DNA from 4 places in the Peribacillus sp. B-H-3 genome. Region 3 is predicted to be linked to each of the others. Evidence: predicted binding sites of a transcription regulator. Region 3 holds the regulator's gene; each other region holds the start of a gene.
The links. Region 3 encodes LexA, which represses DNA repair genes until DNA is damaged. Its sites were predicted from a motif close to CGAACATATGTTCG; they were not measured.
Positions count from the first base shown of each region.

Region 1: the regulator LexA is predicted to act here: its motif matches at 1,769-1,782, upstream of dndB (DNA sulfur modification protein DndB).
Region 2: the regulator LexA is predicted to act here: its motif matches at 1,608-1,621, upstream of uvrB (excinuclease ABC subunit UvrB).
Region 4: the regulator LexA is predicted to act here: its motif matches at 1,735-1,748, upstream of pcrA (DNA helicase PcrA).

Region 1 is NZ_CP183879.1:1,643,961-1,647,162, forward strand. It holds gene dndC (DNA phosphorothioation system sulfurtransferase DndC) at 1-589, opposite strand, end outside; gene dndB (DNA sulfur modification protein DndB) at 593-1,690, opposite strand; gene dptF (DNA phosphorothioation-dependent restriction protein DptF) at 1,896-3,202, shown strand, end outside.
Region 2 is NZ_CP183879.1:4,609,442-4,612,643, reverse strand. It holds gene ACN6MY_RS23020 (alpha/beta fold hydrolase) at 1-884, opposite strand, end outside; gene ACN6MY_RS23015 (CsbA family protein) at 1,197-1,430, shown strand; gene uvrB (excinuclease ABC subunit UvrB) at 1,807-3,202, shown strand, end outside.
Region 3 is NZ_CP183879.1:2,198,850-2,202,051, reverse strand. It holds gene sirA (sporulation inhibitor of replication protein SirA) at 1-15, opposite strand, end outside; gene ACN6MY_RS10865 (DUF896 domain-containing protein) at 276-512, opposite strand; gene ACN6MY_RS10860 (YneB family resolvase-like protein) at 575-1,228, opposite strand; gene yneA (cell division suppressor protein YneA) at 1,245-1,556, opposite strand; gene lexA (transcriptional repressor LexA) at 1,713-2,336, shown strand; gene ACN6MY_RS10845 (sporulation protein) at 2,600-2,989, opposite strand; gene ACN6MY_RS10840 (FbpB family small basic protein) at 3,026-3,166, opposite strand.
Region 4 is NZ_CP183879.1:838,027-841,228, forward strand. It holds partial or broken gene ACN6MY_RS04125 (DUF3048 C-terminal domain-containing protein) at 1-281, shown strand, start outside; gene ACN6MY_RS04130 (YerC/YecD family TrpR-related protein) at 313-606, shown strand; gene ACN6MY_RS04135 (heptaprenylglyceryl phosphate synthase) at 909-1,592, shown strand; gene pcrA (DNA helicase PcrA) at 1,767-3,202, shown strand, end outside.

The DNA of each region.
Region 1 (3,202 bases), 550 kb from region 3:
CATAAGCGTTGGATAGTGTAGAGTGTCTCATAAAAGTCTTTCCTTCTACAGTATGAGATCGTATTACATTACCTCTAGTAGTGCTTTCGTCTTCTCGTACACCTAATACCATTATAACTTCACCAAAGGAAGAGACTTTGTCCATAATAAATTTATTGGCTGGATCTATTTTAAGACGATCTGTACACCATCTAAATTGCTGGTTAGGAGTTGGGTACCCTTTTCCGATTATATTTACCCAGAAAGACTGCTCATAATCAGGTTTTACCTTATGTGTTTCAATAGGTAAGTCATGACTTAAGGCAGCATCTTGAATTCTTCTTAAGGTAGTATTAATAGAATTAATGATCAAGGGAGTTTCAACAAGAGTATCAGAAGAGATCACATATACTTTTTTATGTAATTCGTCTTTTGGCATTTCACATAAGGCTTCAAAGACAAGTTGGACAACAACAGTGGAGTCTTTTCCTCCGCTGTAGCCAACTACCCAAGGACGGTTATCTTCTTTATATGCTTTTTTAATCCGGTCTTTAGCATCCTCTACGATGTGCATTTGTTTGGTTAATAAATTACTAATAATACCATTCATATATTAAACCGCTCCTTTACAAAATTTATCTTCAAGCACCTGCTCTGATTCAGTTAATGGAAGTTCAATCAATTGTTTAATCTTGTGTGAGGTTAATTGGATTGTATAGGATGTCTTTTGGATTCTTCCATTCTGATTAAAAGCTCGCCCAAGCCAATCATGTGTATTGCTTCTGTTCCAATCGGCTTTAGAGAGTTTTCTAATATATTTATCCCAATCTAACGGATAATAGTTTCTTAGATATTGGCCAACTAATCCCAGGGCTTCGATAAAAACCCCATGCCCTACTATATAATTTGCTCTTAAATCTCTTGGTGTTAGTTCTTTTTTTAAAACCAGATTCCATTCTACAATAGAATCACATACAAGAGGCCAAAACTGCTTAATAAAAACCTCATCATCCTTTGAAATTTCATCACCTTTAGTTTTTTTAATTAATTTCAAGTTAGTATTAAAAATATGATTTAAAGCTAATATTTTAGGTGAATTTTTTGACAGAGAAACTCGTTCCTTATCTGTATACCTATTAAGCAATGGTGTAGTGGCAATTACGTCTTTAGTCACCATTGCCAACTGATCACGGTGATCATAAAGAATACCAATAGACGAAGTGGTGTTAACGGCATGTCTATTTAAATCTGAAAATATCTGCTGAGATTTCTTTAGGCCATCATCATGAAAGAAAACCACAGATATAGTTTCATTACCAAGTTCAGGAGAAATCTTTAAAGCTTCTTCTATTGCTGCCCTTCTATGTTGACCATCATTAATTAGAAATCTGGAATCTAAAGAGATCCTTAATTGTCCCAAGTCCCTTGAGGAAGCATCATTATTAAATGGAATAAATTCAATTTCACCATCTATTGAGGCGGTAATGGATGAAAAGACATAATCAGTTTGATTTTCAATAATGTAATTAGTCATTTCAGGTATTCTAGTTTTATTTAAAATTCTTTGCGCTCTATGATCTGGTGGGATCTCTTCTTCATCGAATAAGAATATTTTAGATATTATTCGAAGTGGGCACATGGCAACATAGTATTCTTTTCCTGCCTGAACTCCTCTAATAGAAGGGAAATTATAGCTAAAGGTTGCATCCAATTATATAACCTCCTAATTACGTACGTAAATATATAAAATGATTATATACTTAAAGGTTTTATAATTCAATGAAAAGACCGAACTTTTATTCGGGTCATTTTTAGTATTTAATGATGGGAAGTAATAGTTAGCTATCCTTGTTAAAAAACTGGAGAAATTATGGTAATATATAATGAAGAGAAATTCTGACGGAGTTGATATATAAATGAGTTCACACGAGGTTTATTTTCTGAGTTTTTTAGAAAATGTACATCCTATTGCTGCTCAAAATGCCAAAAAATTAGAACAATTATTATTTGAGGATCCAAGCAGTTCTATTGTTAAAGCAAGACTGTTTGCAGAGGAGATTTTAAAAGGTGTTTTACAAAATGAAAAAGATGCGCCCTACCTTCCAACCCTATTTGATAAACTTTCATACCTTACTAGAGAAGGGGTATTTAACAAAGAAATTCAGCAGTCTTTTGATATTATAAGACTTTCTGGTAATAAAGCTGCTCACGATGGGAAATTCAATGACATTACCATAGCTTTTAAGTTACATAGAGAAGTATATAAAATTGGAGTTTGGTTTTATGAGGTATATTCTTCCGAGCAAGTACAGATTCCAATTTATGAAATTCCTAAGCCCCGTCAAAATGATAATATCGAAGAGATCGTTCAGAAGAAAATACTTGAACTACTAGGAACGGGTTTGTTTGAACAAGAGAAAATTACTAAAGAACCAGCATCAGTAAATGAGGGGACTGACAAATCTCAAGAACACGGGAGTGATGCTCCAAATATTATCAGAAAAGATCTTAAACCAGGTGGCAGCTATCTTTTAAGGGAGTTAAGCAGATTAAAGGACTCCTCTCAGGAGGCAATTGAAAATGCGAGCCAATTTAGCATATTTAAGAATTACATGCACGTTGACCGTAAAATACAGAAGGACCTGGGGGGAATTCTCGAGAAAAACGCAAATAGAAGTAGGGGTAACTTAATTTTATTATGCGGGAGTGTTGGGGATGGAAAGTCGCACCTTCTTGCTTATCTTAAGGAAAAGAAAGCCCATCTAATCGATAAATATACTATTTTTAATGACGCTACAGAAAGCTTTTCGCCAAACAAGAATGCCATGGAGACTCTAGAGGAAATTTTGCGAAATTTCTCAGATGAAAAAATTGATACTTGTACAGATAAAGTCATCCTAGCTATAAATATGGGTGTATTGCATAACTTTACCACTAAGGAACATAAACGGCATTCATATACTATTCTACAAAAATTTGTAGCCGATAGTGATTTGTTTTCACAAAACATAACTACTTATTTCGGTAGCGAGACTTTCGATTTGCTAAGCTTTGCGGATTACCACTCTTATGAGCTTACAGAGGAAGGAACAGAATCATCTTTTTATTCAGCATTGCTTGAAAAAGTATTCAATCCCGCTGATAATAATCCTTTTTTTCTTGCATTAAAAGAAGACGAAAAGAACAGTGTAGAAACAATGATTCATCAAAATTATAGGTTCTT
Region 2 (3,202 bases), 2.3 Mb from region 3:
TTGCTGGCAGGGGAATCAGTTAACTGCGTCTTATAAAAAGACACATTACTTTTGCCATCCTTTGTTTCCTTTTCTTCTTTTCTAGCGAAAATTAAAATTGGCATATTAGAGGGGAAATTCATATCAGCCGTTTTGCTAATATTATCTTTTATTTCATTGGCTTCAGCAACAATGGTTTTATTGTAGCCTTTCCATGATGATATAGCCTTGGTCATTTTTAAGTTACCTTCGGAATATATGCCATCATCAGCAAGGGGCAAAAAATTCTCAGGATTAATATATAATGCTAATCTAGCAATTCCTGCTGGTGCCAGTAAACTTAAATATTTGGGCATGGCAGGAGATTTTTCGCCGAAATAATCCAATGCCTGGGGCAGCGTGGGATCGATTCCTATAATTGCTTTCACTTCCTCTGGATATGTATTAGCAAAATACATACTGTAAATACCGGAAATTGAATGTGGCATTAAAATATATGGTCCTTGTATGTTCGCTTTTTTTAGAGCCATTCTTAACTCCTCTACAATATTTTTCACTGTCCGTTCCTTACTGGTGATATCGCTCCATCCATATCCCAATGGCTCTGCCACCACTACTTTATTATTTTTTGACATTTCATTTATCAAAGGTTCAAAGTCCAATGCAGGCGCTGAGGTTCCCAGGCCGCTTAATAAAACGATTGTGTTATCACCCTCGCCCTTTGTATAAATGTGCATATTCTTGCCATCCACGCTTACTAGCTTGCCAATCGGCGGGTATTTTTTTTGTTCAAATACAGTCATGACATTGCTGAAAATAAACCACAAAACAAATACTGCTAGTATAGATAATAAAATATTCCTTGCAGCTGCCCAAAGTCTGGATCTCTTTTTAGTTTTCTTCATTATTTTTATGACCTTCTTTCTTTTTATTTATCTTACCGTGATAACGAATTGCTAAAAATGTTCCTGAGAAGTAATTTAAGATAAGGCTTGAGGCTTATGAAAAGTTAACGTATAGCCCCAAGCGGGGATGAAAACAGCTGCTGTACGAGGCAGCAATTGTGAAGGAATCAGTGCTCCGGCCCTGCCGGGAATAAATCTCTGAATGCTTAATTTAGGAATAGCAAAATTAATAAATATGTTTTACACTGATACTACTTGCCTGTATCTTTGGAGGCTAATAGAAGGATCGCTCTCTTAAAGGAGATGAATAGAATGATAAAAATTTTCTCTGCACTGTTTCTTCCTGGTCTCCTGGTTATGCTCTTTTCCCGGGTTACATACAATCGTGTGGTGGGATTAATTTTAACGGTTGCCTTAATTGCCGCTTCCGCTTATAAAGGTTACACTCATACCTGGTGGCTGATAACGATTGATGCCTTCTCGCTGACTGCGGGGTTCTGGCTTTCATCCAGCATGAAAAAGACAAACTCGAAAGAAGGCGCCTGATTGGCGTTTTTTTCAATCAGGAGAGTTTTTTCGAATAATATTGCCTGCGCCCAGTTGGATGCACGGCCATTAAGAGCGTAAGCCATCTAAGAATTGTATCCTTAGGCGGCTTATGCTTTTTTGGGGTTTAAAAGTGTTTGGAATTACTGGCTGATCACAATTCATAATCAGAGGCGGGGAATAAACGTTCGCTTTTTGTTGGTTTGTTTTCCGGCTTTTGTGGTAGAATGAATGTATGGGTTTAAATGGATTTAGCGATTTTTTTGAGTGTATTTTTTATTATATAAACAGACAGTACATGAACCGCTTTGAAATCATTCGTATTTCGGCGGTGTAATCATAAATGCAGACAAATTCCTTATAGGAGGCTTGTTTAGTGAAAGATGTGTTCGAGCTAGTATCAAAGTATTCTCCCCAGGGTGACCAGCCCGCGGCCATCACTTCTCTTGTTGAAGGGCTAAAGGACGGTAAAAGGTACCAGACGCTTTTAGGTGCGACAGGGACGGGGAAAACATTTACAGTTTCTAATGTTATAAAAGAAGTCAATAAACCTACTCTTGTCATTGCCCATAATAAAACGCTGGCCGGGCAGCTTTACAGCGAATTTAAGGAGTTTTTCCCTGATAATGCTGTAGAATATTTTGTCAGCTACTATGATTACTATCAGCCGGAGGCCTATGTGCCGTCGACGGATACGTTCATTGAAAAAGATGCCAGCATCAATGATGAAATTGACAAGCTGCGCCACTCTGCCACTTCATCGCTGTTTGAGCGGAAGGACGTTATTGTAATCGCCAGTGTTTCTTGTATTTATGGACTTGGTTCTCCGGAAGAATACCGGGAAATGGTCGTTTCCCTGAGGACTGGCATGGAAATTGACAGGAATGCACTGCTGCACAGGCTGGTCGATATCCAGTATGAGCGGAATGATATTGCCTTCCAGCGCGGTACCTTCAGGGTCAGGGGAGATGTTGTTGAAATCTTTCCTGCTTCAAAGGATGAACACTGCATCAGAGTGGAATTTTTCGGCGATGAAATAGACCGGATCCGTGAAGTGGATGCCTTGACTGGCGAGATAACCGGCGAGCGTGACCATATTGCCATTTTCCCTGCCTCCCACTTCGTTACCCGAGAAGAGAAAATGAGGGTGGCCATCAGCAATATTGAAAAGGAACTGGAAGAGCGCCTCATTGTGCTTCGCGAGGATGAAAAGCTTCTTGAGGCACAGCGTCTAGAACAAAGGACGCGCTATGATCTGGAAATGATGCGGGAAATGGGCTTTTGCTCGGGCATTGAAAACTATTCAAGGCACTTGACGCTCCGCCCGGCAGGCGCCACTCCATATACACTTCTTGATTATTTCCCTGAAGACTTTCTGCTGGTGGTTGATGAATCACATGTTACACTTCCACAGGTCCGTGGAATGTATAATGGCGACCAGGCGAGAAAACAGGTGCTTGTAGACCATGGCTTCCGTTTGCCTTCAGCCATGGACAACCGCCCATTAAGGTTTGAGGAATTTGAAAAGAAGGTAGGCCAGGCCATATTTGTTTCTGCCACTCCCGGACCTTTTGAATTGGAGCATACACCTGCCATGATTGAGCAGATTATACGTCCGACTGGCCTGCTTGATCCAAATATAGAAATAAAGCCGATTGAAGGGCAGATTGATGACCTGATAGGAGAAATCCATGATAGGATTAAAAAGGATGAACGTGTTCTTGTGACCACCCTGACCAAAAAAATGTCTGAAGACCTGACAGATTATCTGA
Region 3 (3,202 bases):
CCGATAATTTCTCAATACAACGCCTCCCAACAGCCTTTTTCTTATTATATCTGCTATTATCGGAAAGAAATGTTGTTATATGGTAAAAAAATTAAATAATTTTGTCGAAAGCATGATTCAATCACTATTGAGAGGTTTTTTATCAATGACTTTACACTAATAAATCGGAAACAGACTTAACCAGGGGCCTTCAGTTCTTCAAGGTAACTCACACGAATTCCTATTAAAAAAGAGAATACATATATTATGCATTCTCTTTTTCCATGCTGCGATGTTTAGTGCAGATTTTTTTTCATGCTTTTAATTTCTTTAATTTTGTCGGGCGTGACATCATTGCCCTCTGGATCTATCACTGTCACGTTTTCTAGGGTATCGGACATTGATTTTCTAAAAGTCTGTAGGTATTCACTTCGAAGCTTAGATTGCTCTTTTGCTTCCTCATTTGTTAAGCCTTCTGCTTTGGACTTCTTTGACAATTCATTAATACGGGCGATTTTTTCTTTCGACAGCATCGTCTCGCTCCTTCTTTTTCTGATACTGTCATGTTATATAAAATCATCGAAAAAAACAAGTTCTATGACTGATTTTCCATCCCTTTTTGATGCTCAAGATAACGGCGGTGGACCGTAGCCTTAGAAACTTTATAGCCAAATCCTCTTAAAGTTGCTGAAATTTCTTCAAAGGTCAGCCCATTCACCCTTAAACGCACAATTTCTTCAACCGGGACTTCCTTTTTCTCTCTGCCGGAAGGATTGCCATGGTTTTTCAGGTTTTTTTCCGGTCGGAACCCTTGTTCTACTGCCCGAAGCATGCCTCTTTTGATTTTTAGATTATGAAGTTTTCTCTGATACTCTTCAACAATGCCGACAATTTCTATAACCATGGCATCAGAATCCGATAATTCTATTTCACCTTCATGTGAAAGCGTGTAAATAGTAATCCCCTCTTTGATAAGCACATGAAAAAGAGCTATCTTTGCATTTCCTCTACCGAGCCGTGTTTCATCTTGTATCAATAAGGCATTTGCTTTCTTATCTTTAATTAAATCGAGAATTTCAAAAATCCCGTCTCTATTCAGCTCATATCCGCTCGCTTGCTCTTTGATAGTGGCACAGACTTCGAAATTTAATTTGTCCGCCAGCTTTAATAATTCTTCTTCCTGCCTGGCAAGAGATGATTCCTGTGAGGATTTTTCAGTGCTGACTCGGCAATAGATCATTGCATTCATTTTTACCCAACCTTTTTTATTGTTCACTTGCCAGGTTACTGACAAGTTCTCCTTTAGTTACTGGAATAATGAGATTGTCCCCCGGTTTAAGGCTGCTGGAGTATATATCATTATGTTTTTCTATCCAATCAATGAATTCAATTTTTGTCAAATCTTTTGTTTTATATTGATCAGCTATCTTCCATAGCGTGTCACCCGATTGCACAGTTACTGATTGATAGGATTGGTTGCCATCGTTAGTAAGATTCATAGAATAAATTAATGAAAGAACAAAAACTAAACCTGCTAATAATAAAGTATAAGAATGCTTTTTGACTAGGCTTCTCATAACAATCTTCCCTTCAAATCGAATATTTGTTCGCTGGTTATATCAACAGTATAATACGAACATGTGTTTTTAGTCAACAAAAATTCGAACTTATGTTTGTATCTCTTAAAACAGCATGTTATAATGAGACAAAGGATTTTGAGAAGAGGTGTGCGTATGACAAAACTTTCTAAACGACAGCAGGATATTTTAGAATTCATTAAAGATGAGGTCCGCAAGAAAGGATATCCGCCTTCCGTACGGGAAATTGGCGAAGCAGTCGGTTTGGCATCCAGCTCGACTGTCCACGGGCACTTATCACGCCTGGAAAGCAAGGGATTAATCCGCAGAGACCCAACTAAGCCAAGAGCTATTGAAATATTGGAAATGGAAGAAAGCAGCAGCATTCCAAGCAGCAAGGTTGTGAACGTTCCTCTCTTGGGAAAAGTAACAGCAGGATTGCCGATTACAGCTGTTGAAAATATTGAAGAATATTTTCCGCTTCCTGAAAGCATGGCCTCACATGATGAACAGGTATTTATGCTTGAAATTATGGGTGAAAGCATGATCGAAGCAGGAATACTAGATGGCGACTACGTTATCGTTAAACAGCAAAGCACTGCAAACAACGGGGATATCGTTGTTGCTATGACTGAAGAAAACGAAGCCACTGTTAAACGATTTTTTAAGGAAAAGGATTTTGTCCGTCTTCAGCCTGAAAATTCTTCGATGGACCCTATCATTTTGAGAAATGTAGCTATACTGGGGAAAGTCATTGGCCTTTATAGAAATATCCATTAAAGAGCGCATGTTATTGCGCTTTTTTTTAATATATGCTGATATATTCATAGATAGAATTTCCTTTTTATTAAAATAATTACTTCCTGCCCCAGTTTTTCTGCACATCATTTTCCTGATGGCATATTGGAAGATTTCAGGTTATTTACCTGGCATTTATATTAGCAAAAAAAAAACCACAGCCTTTAAGAGACGTGTGGTGCCTGCACTGTATTGTTAAAATGGCTTCAAGTGTTAATAATCTATTAAATTATTTTTAATTTTGATTAACCGATTATCTTGATTCCGTCTTGATCCTTGCTTTCTATTCCTTCATCAAATATCAGCCTCGTCCTGAAAAAGTGAGATGTTGTTTGATCCGAGGGTTCTATAGAGACCGGAAGCTTAAACATGAATGGAAGGTTATGAATACTTTCCGGTTCTATTATTCTTGATGTTAAAATGGTCGAAGATTCAATGATTTTCTGTTTTTTTTCATTTTTACTAACCTGGATAAAGCTGCATTCAATACGTTTGAGCTGCTGCTCTATCGTGCCTCCTTTGATTACAAATTCTCCATATACCAGCTCTTCCATCATATATGTGTTTTTTTCTAATACCAGATCAATATTTGCTGCACCAATACCTAACATAGACATATATTTTCTTAAGATCATGAACACCCATTCCTTTGTTTGTTTTTTTAACAAGTCTTATGTCGCTTTATTGATATTTAATTTTAAGTATTTATCCTCTACTCTTTTTTCTATTTTTTCTTTCAACACTTTATCTTTCATAAGTTCTCTTTTGTTTTTTTCCACTAATTCCCTCATGGAAATTTTCTTTTTTTTCATTTGGACACCCCTCTTTTATTTCTCTGAATGTCACCC
Region 4 (3,202 bases), 1.4 Mb from region 3:
AATATAAAACTGGTGCATCCATTCTGCTTGACAATATTTTAGTGATTGAAGCGCATCACAAGATCATTGACAGCTACGGGCGCCGTGATATTAACTTTACTTCAGGTGGCAAAGGATATCTCTTTCAAAAAGGGAAAGTGAACAAAGTAGAGTGGAAGAATGTACACGGGGAAATCGTTCCTTTCAGGAATGGCAAAGAGGCAGGCTTCGTCCCCGGAAAAACCTGGGTGAATATCATCCCGGATCATCCCGGGCTTGCTGGCAGCCTATCCTATAAGTAATAGGGAATCAGACATTTAAAGGAGATACACTATGCAAATAGAGAAATTAAGAGGAAAAGAACTCGACCAGCTTTTTAAAGCGGTTTTGTCTTTAAAAGATTTGGATGAATGCTATCGGTTTTTTGATGATTTGTGCACGGTGAATGAAATTCAGTCACTTGCACAGCGCCTTGAGGTAGCACGCATGCTTCAAGAAGGAAAAACTTATCATAAAATCGAAACGGAGACTGGCGCAAGCACAGCTACGATTTCACGGGTTAAGCGCTGCTTGAACTACGGAAACGATGCCTATACAATGGCACTTGACCGAATTGTGGAAGACTGAGTTACCGAACGCTTATAAAATCAGCACAGACAGCCGGATTATCTATTCCGGCTTTTTGTTTTTTAGGGGATACTGGGCAGGTGCATGATAGCTCAGAGCCTGGCCGGCAGAGGCTGCAGGATGCAGAGAACTTGGTCTGTGATGCTAGTGTCAGGGCCTTCCGTTCTTGCTGGCATATACTTGCCTGGGCAGGACAGGAGCTTTTCGTATTTGTTTCAGAAATTTTTTGCAAATACATCTCTTTTTTATTGAAAAATCTTAATGCTATAATGGTTTAATGGGAATTAGAATGGAGGATAACGATGTACGATTTTCGCGAGTGGAAGCATGTGTTCAAACTCGATCCAGATAAGGAAATAAGTGATGAGGCGCTTGAGGCGATCTGCGAATCCGGAACAGACGCCATCATGGTGGGGGGATCTGACGGCATCACCCTTGAAAAAGTATTGGATTTAATGGCAAGGGTGCGAAGATATACCGTTCCATGTGTCCTGGAGATTTCTGACGCAGAGACGGTAACTCCCGGATTTGATCTGTACTTTATTCCCTCTGTCTTAAACAGCACAGATCCGGATTGGATCATGAATCTGCATCATAAAGCTGTGAAGGAATACGGGGAAATCATGAACTGGGACGAAATATTTGTAGAAGGATACTGCATTCTTAATCCTGACAGCAAGGCAGCGCTTTTAACAAAGGCTGATGCAAACAAGGATGCCGAGGATGTTGGAGCCTATGCGATGATGGCCGAAAAAATGTTTCATCTTCCTATTTTTTATCTGGAGTACAGCGGAATGTACGGAGATCCTCTTGTCGCAGAAAATGCAAAAAGCAATTTGGAGGAAGCTGTCTTTTTTTATGGGGGCGGTATTGCTTCAGCAGAACAGGCTAAGGAAATGGCAGCTCATGCAGATGTCATTGTAGTTGGAAATATTATTTATGATAACCTGTCAGCGGCACTGGAAACAGTAAAAGCTGTTAAATAGAGTGAAAAGATTCTGATTCATCCCGAAGTGCTATAGCACTGTGAGGTCATTATCAAGCAGGGAGTTAAGGCAAAAAGGCCTTTCTGCTTTTGTGCGCCATTTTGCCGGGAGTGGACAAGGAGCTTGGGTTTTTAATATACTAGGAACAAACGTTCGAAAAAAGGCGGTGTTTTCATGCAGTTTTTATCTGAGAAATTAGTAAATGGTTTAAATGAACAGCAGCAAAAGGCAGTGAAAGCAACGGATGGTCCCCTTTTGATCATGGCCGGCGCAGGGAGCGGAAAAACCAGGGTGCTGACACACCGGATTGCTTATTTAATGGTGGAAAAGGAAGTGGCGCCATGGAATATTCTTGCGATCACTTTTACAAATAAAGCAGCAAGGGAAATGAAGGAAAGAATCCGGGCAATATTAGGAGGAGCGGCAGATGAAATCTGGGTATCCACCTTCCACTCGATGTGTGTGCGAATCTTAAGGCGCGACATTGACCGAATCGGCTTTAACCGTAATTTTTCAATCCTCGATACAACTGATCAGCAATCGGTGATTAAACAGATACTTAAAGATAAGAATATGGATACGAAAAAATATGATTATCGGGCAATCCTCGGCAGCATCAGTTCAGCAAAAAATGAACTTGTCAGTCCTGAGGAATTTGCAAAAACAGCAGGCGATTACTATAGCCAGGTGACTGCTGATGTTTATACAGAGTATCAAAAAAGGCTCCGCAAGAACCAGGCACTCGACTTTGATGATTTGATCATGATGACGATCCTGCTGTTTCAGCGTGTCCCTGAGGTGCTTGAGTATTATCAGCGCAAATTCCAGTATATTCATGTGGATGAGTACCAGGATACAAACCGGGCACAATATATGCTTGTAAAGCAGATGGCATCCCGCTTCAGGAACATCTGTGTTGTCGGTGATTCTGATCAGTCCATTTACCGCTGGAGGGGTGCTGATATAGCTAACATCCTGTCTTTTGAAAAGGATTATCCGAACGCAACAGTCATTTTCCTTGAACAGAACTACCGGTCGACGAAAAGAATTCTATCCGCAGCCAACGGTGTCATTGGAAACAATAGCAACCGGAAGCCGAAGAATCTTTGGACTGAAAACTCTGAAGGAAATAAGATTTTTTATCTCCGTGCGGACAGCGAGCAGGGTGAAGCACAGTTTGTAGCCGGAAAGATCAATGAAATATCCAGGGATTCTGGCAGAAAGCTCTCTGACTTCGCCATATTGTACCGCACAAATGCACAGTCGCGTGTCATGGAGGAAGTGCTGCTGAAATCCAATATCCAGTACAGCATCGTGGGCGGCATCAAGTTCTATGACCGCAAAGAAATCAAGGATATCTTAGCTTATTTGCGCCTGATTGCGAATCCGGATGATGATATCAGCCTGCGCAGGGTGATTAATGTGCCGAAACGGGGAGTAGGATCTACATCCCTGGATAAAATTGCCGACTATGCTGCAAGCCAGGACCTTTCCATGTTTGGGGCACTGGAGGAGATTGAGCATATCGGTCTGAGCCCGAAAATCATGAAGGCGGCAAGGGAGTTCCGGGATCTGGTCAAAGGCTACAGCAACATGCAGGAATACCTTTC